Regions from separate parts of the Paenibacillus sp. 1182 genome, predicted to be linked through region 2. Evidence: riboswitches for the same ligand, from Rfam matches in the RefSeq annotation. Region 2 holds a riboswitch; the other holds the start of a gene.
What was found. Region 2 has a riboswitch for cyclic di-GMP ahead of JOD82_RS11600 (LPXTG cell wall anchor domain-containing protein). Riboswitches for the same ligand answer to the same signal wherever they lie in the genome.
Positions count from the first base shown of each region.

Region 1 (3,193 bases), on a different contig from region 2:
CTGTCAATCACCAACTTGCCGTCTACCCATACACGGATACCATCATCGGATATCGTGGTGAACGTATAGGTCTCGCTATATTGCGGTTTGATTTTACCCGTCCAGCGAACCGAGAACTGATCGGCATTCACCTTAGGGTCAGCTGCATTGGCACGCCAGTTGTAGTCCAGCTTGCTATCTGTACGGATCAAAACAGGACTTCCATTCAAATTCATATTGTTAAAATATTCGCCACGCAACCCGTTCACATATACCACATCAGGAACAGAAGGAGGAGTCGGAGCTGGGGGAACGATCACTACTGGCGGAGCCGGGATAGGCTCACTTTGTCCCTCGTCCGGTAAGGTCGGTATATCTGTCCCAGGTGGTTGAATCGTTTCCAATCCATTCTTCACATCATCCCGCGTCAAACTCCTCGAATCATTCATATAATCCTGAATTTGATTTGTTGTGTTATTCTCAGTCAGCATCTTGCCCCAAGTCATGGAATATACCCATTTAGGTTGAGCCTGCAACACCTCAGAACTAGGCATCTCACCGTGCTCCCCAATGGCAATCGGCTTATTCCGTGCCAGCCCAAGCAGACCTTCGTAATGACTTTGCTTAAAATCATTGTTGTAAATATCTACTGCCAAGATGTCCACTCTGTCATCCCCCGGGTATTTCGGGGTGTACGGGACAGTATACGAATTGGGCGCATTCGGACTCCATACCCACAGCAGATTGTTCAATTGATGTGTGTTGGTAAAACGGTCGTACATGATATTCCATAGCTGATTGAAATTATTTTTGTTTCCCCACCAGAACCAGTCGCCATTCATCTCGTGGTAAGGTCTCCACAAAACCGGAACCCCTGCATCACGAAGCTGCTTTAACGATACAGCGACCTTATCCAGATCGGCAATGAGGAGGTTATACTGCGTAGTACCTGGGGTCACGTATTTGTTGAACTCTGTCTGACTTACTTTCGCCTGTACATTGGCCCAAGTCAGTGGCCTACCTGGTAGCGCTTCATGAAAAGTCATCGTCACAATACCACCGGATCTGTCCCAACGGATAGCACTATCGACGACATTTTTACGTTGCGCTGCTTCTGTAGCGTCAGATTGACCAGAGATAGCTCCCATCTCATAGCCGTGTACACCTACATATGCCTGACTGATTTTTTGGACCTTGTTACTTAATTCATCCGGACTTTCCAAATAATCATGCTGACCGGTGACTATTTTTTTCCCTGAGATGTTGAGTAAATAATTGTATAGTTCACGGGCCTGAATAGAAGCGTCCGAATTAACAGGTTGTAATGAAGCGGCATTCGCCACAGACAGAGAATCACCAAAACCGACGGGCAACAATGAAAAAAGTATAACAACGGGGAGTACATGACGTATCAGTCGATACAGAGGAATAAAATTGAATCTCACTTTCGCTCTTCCTTTCGGTAGCCAGGCTGCCATCCTTGTGGAAGGCCCTTTAGCTTTGCGTACCTGCCTTTCGACAGGGCTGCGTTTATCGTTGGAAGGAGTTTGGATTCCTTCTTACCCTAAGTATCGACTTTATTTTACCAAAATTTAATAGGTCATGTTCATGAATTTACAGGTTTTCGCCCAAATTCGACAGTTTGGGCCATGAATTTTCATGAATTTGTCTTTTTTTCGTTTTCACGAAAATAATTATGAGATAAATTGGTGACGGGAAATTTCATTCCAATCCATACAAAAGCGGACAATATCCTCTTCAACCAATTCAGAGCCAGTCTGCACCTCAATAAAATCCACATCGGTCACAGCCAAAATGCTATGCTTCGTCCCTTCAGGAATGCGGACTACATCACCAGCCTTTACTTTGTGTAGCTTCTCATTCAAAATAATTTCCGCTTCACCGCTAATAATGGTCCAGATTTCACTCCGTTTGAAATGAAGCTGGTAGCTGATATTTTTGCCTTTTCGTACGCGGATTCGTTTGGTCAATACCTCGTTACCCTCGTCATATTTGACATAATCCACAACCCGATACTGCCCCCAACGACGTTCTTCATACATTGGACGCTGATCATGAGCCTTGAGCACTTCTTTAATACGAGGACTTTCTGCCTTATTGGTCACAAGAATGCCATCCGGGCTAGCGGCTACAATCAGATCATTCGTTCCAATGATCGCCACAGGAATGTCCAACTCGTTAATAAGACTCGTATTGACGCAATCCTCCGTTACTACACCTCTGCCCACTTGTTGATTAGACATTTCTTCTGTGAGCGTATTCCAAGTACCTAAATCCTTCCAAAAACCATCATACGGAAGAACTACAATGTCCTTTTCCTTCTCGACTACTTCATAGTCAAAACTGATTTTTTCCAGAGATGCGTATTGCTTTTGCATTTCTTCATAATTCAGCGGCAATCCCTTGGATGCCAAGATATCCAGCAAATAACTTAATTTGAACGCAAAAACCCCGCAGTTCCATAGAGCATTGCGTTCAATCAGACGCTCCGCCTGCTCCCGGTCGGGTTTCTCTTGAAAATGGCTCACTTCGCGGTAGCCAGTGCTACCTTGGGTGGCATCGTTTTTCGGAATAATGTAACCATATTTCTCTGAAGGATAGGAAGGGACAACCCCGATTAATGCAAGCTTGCCTTCACTCTCCTGAAGCGTATGTTCCAGTTGGGCTACGGAGGCGAAGAAAGCATCCTCAACATAAGGATCTACAGGCAATATAGCTACAATTTCATCAGGTGAAACACCCGCAATGGAATATAAATAAGTCGCTGTCAGCGCAATCGCAGGAAAGGTGTCTCTGCGTTCTGGCTCAACAATGATACGCGTATTCGGCCCAACCTGACTCTGGATCATTTCGACCTGTGCTCTCCCTGTCGCAATAAACGAGGATTCTGATAATCCGTTGTCTCCCAATTGTCTCCATACCCGCTGTACCATGGATTCCGAAGTCCCCTCCGGGCTCTCCAGTACCTTCAAAAATTGTTTGGAACGGGAATCGTTGGACAAAGGCCATAATCTTTTACCGGAACCACCAGACAAAAGTACGAGCTTCATAACTCTCCACTTCCTCTCTATAATGTATGGGTGATCGGATGGGGCAGGGTTGAGTAGTCCGCTACGGGCTGGATTTGATCTTACGATCGCTGTTGGACCGGGATTCATTCGATTATATAAAATCGTATATAGGTTTGAATCCC
Region 1 is NZ_JAFICR010000007.1:217,726-220,918, forward strand. Features, by position in the region: gene JOD82_RS16090 (glycosyl hydrolase) at 1-1,424, opposite strand, end outside; cyclic di-GMP riboswitch class I at 1,438-1,518, opposite strand; gene JOD82_RS16095 (sugar phosphate nucleotidyltransferase) at 1,674-3,050, opposite strand.
Region 1: linked by a shared signal. The riboswitch ahead of JOD82_RS16090 (glycosyl hydrolase) and the one ahead of JOD82_RS11600 (LPXTG cell wall anchor domain-containing protein) in region 2 are both predicted to bind cyclic di-GMP.

Region 2 (3,193 bases):
AAAGGATTTGAATCCATGATGACCTCAGAATTCTTTCAACAATATTCGACCTTTTATACGGATGATCAGGTTAGATGTCCATAAGAGCGAGGCTTCTATAAAACTTACAAACATATTTTGATATATAGACATATTTCATGTGATAAAATAAACTTTTATATATAGTAAATCATGTTTAATCAGCCATTATATATTGGTTAAATCAAACCAAGATAAGCTAGATAAAATTGCTTCTTTGTAAAGGAATTGAATATGACAACAGACCAAAAAAACAACGAGGGCCTCTGGAACGGCGAACCTGTCGTAATTGTGCGCACTCCCTCCGCTTTTGCCAAGCAATCCCTTTTATATATTCAGGAATTAGGCTACTTCCAAAAAACTTCTGCTTTTACGGTGGAAAGAAAAGAACTCGCCTCTTTTTTGCTTGTTTTTACGTTGTCTGGTAAGGGAGAATTACTATACCGGGACAAAAAATATATTTTAAAGCCTCATGATTTGTTTTTTATTAATTGTGAGGAGTATGTGCAATATAGCACCTCCGGTCATGAAGCCTGGGAGTTTATCAGCTTATACCTGTACGGCAACCTGATCGGAAACTTTTACGAACAATTTGCCAAGCATAATAAACCGGTAATATCCATGCATAATCCGTATATTATATTGGACAAACTGCATGCTCTGATTTGTGGGCAGTCTGACAGAAGTCTTTCCGCTGAACTGCTAACGTCCAGGCTCATTGGTGAAATACTGATGTGCATCTTGCAGCATCCCTATGATCACCAGCATGTGAATGCTGAAACCCTCAGCGAAGTACGTCGGGTACAGCAATATTTGGATCAGTCCTACTGTGAGCGAATAACACTGGACTCGCTGGCAGATATGTTTGAATTAAACAAGTTTAATCTGGCTAAAAATTTCAAAAAGCAGATCGGTTTCTCTCCGATTGATTATCTCATTAATGTCCGTATCACGGCCGCTCAAAGCTGGCTTAAAACCAGTGACATGTCCATTGTGGATATCGCAAGGTACGTAGGTATTCCCAATACGAGCCATTTTATTAACCTGTTCAAGGAGCATGTAGGAGAAACACCTCATTCCTTCCGCAAAAAGTGGGGGAACCGTTCCAAGCTGTAAATGAGAGGTTACATGAAACCAGTTTGATAGATGATAGACGCACAAGCTATTCAAGTTAATGGCAAAGCTGTCGAAAGGCAGTGACGCAAAACTATAGGGCCTTCCTATCCGGATGGCAGCCAGCTACCAGATGAACGAGCTTTTTATTATGCCCTTTTTTACATAGATCCACCACAATTTGCTATGCCTATCTCGAAAAAAGCCCTGATCGCTATGATCAGGGCTTTTTTTTCTATTGGGATAGTCATGTCAGCCTAGCATGCTGAATATACTAATTTCGAACGAAGCATTGCCATATTACGATGAATAGGAGAATCACTTGGAGCATGAGAACAAAAATAAATGTAATGATCATTGCCTTATTGCTCATTGTCCAAAGCTTTTTCAACGCAACACTGGCTTACGCAGATGCTCCAGCCCCAGAACTGCGGCAGAGTGCTGTATCCGATCCTACACATACCGTTACGGATGCTGTATACGGTGTCCCAAACCTTGAACCCCCCAGGGAGATTCCTTCAAACACGCCCCCCTTCGTTCAAGGAGCAGTCAGTTCAAAATCTCAACATGATGCAACTCCGCAGAGCATACTAACGAAGTTGAGCCTGACCGACGAATCAGGGCATGTCATTGATGCAGTATATAGTCCCGACAGCCAATTCGACATCGGATCAGCCATCCAACTAGGCTATGAATGGGAGCTTCCTGACAATACCTATAAGTCAGGAGACACTTTCACCTTTCACTTACCAGAACAGTTTGTCATCTACACTGATATCTCATCTCCGTTAGTCACTACCGACGGAACCGTGGGATACTTCACAGTAGATCGTCAGGGCAAGGTGATCATGACCTTTAACCCATATGTAGAGACTCATTCCAATGTCAGCGGCAAACTGCAAATCAAAACCGAGTTTACAAAAGAAATAGTGAAAGGTAGTACAGAGGTCATCATTGCGATTCCGATCAAAGGCGGGGTGCAAACGGTCGTCGTGAATGTAAAGCCCCAGTCAGGGCCGACCCTAAGCAAACAAGGGAAACTAGCTGGCACAAATCAGATCGACTGGACCATTGATGTGAACAAACAGCTAAACACCGTAAAGCATGCCTTCATCACCGATCCAATTCCTTTAGGACTGGAACTCAGAAGAGACTCTATCCGGCTCTATCATCTCCAAGTCAATATCGACGGATCGACCGTTGTTCGAGACCTAGTAAATGCGAGTGAATATGCCATTGAAGCAGATCAAGCCGGGACAGGGTTTGTGATTCGTTTTCAAGACGATAGCATGAACACAGCCTACCAGATTCAATATTCCACGCGCATTACTGGCGACGAAACTCGTTTTTCCAACACAGCAACGCTTTCAGGAGATGCGATAGAGAACGTTGCTGCTACCGGTACTGTTCAGGTAGAACGTGGTGAGTTTTTGTCCAAAAAGGTTGAAAAATATGATCATGCCACACAAACACTCTCGTGGGCCATACGATACAACTTCGGCGAGACAAAAATCCCCGAAGCCAAAGCTCTTTTAATTGATCATTTCAACAAAACTCAAGAATTGCTACCCGGTTCCTTGAAAGTATTTAAAGGAAACACGCTGGAGGAACTCCCATCGTGGGCGTATACTGTCATCCCAGTTGATTATCCGGACCGCAACGGCTTCAAACTTCAATTTAACTTTGACGTAGATTCAGCCTATACCATCCGATACCAGACTCAAGCCAGAGGCCGTGTCTATGAAAATGGAAAAGTTATAAACATCATAACCTCAGATGGAATCCAGAAGATCGTATCGACAGAAATCACAAGCGGAGTTATGACTAAAATGTATGACACACCCAATTACAACACCAAAATCATACCTTGGGTGATTACCATTAATACAGACTTGTACACCATGAAAAATATTGTCATTCACGATGTGTTTCCAAACGGGGGCTTGGCCTTGTTGCCGGACACCCTGAAAATTCAAACTGTTGACGGAACAACGGAGCTACGTGCCCCCACGGATTATGAGCTGATTCCGCTATCACAGGACTATAAACAAGGATTTACGCT
Region 2 is NZ_JAFICR010000005.1:32,266-35,458, reverse strand. Features, by position in the region: gene JOD82_RS11605 (AraC family transcriptional regulator) at 253-1,134, shown strand; cyclic di-GMP riboswitch class I at 1,185-1,265, shown strand; gene JOD82_RS11600 (LPXTG cell wall anchor domain-containing protein) at 1,461-3,193, shown strand, end outside.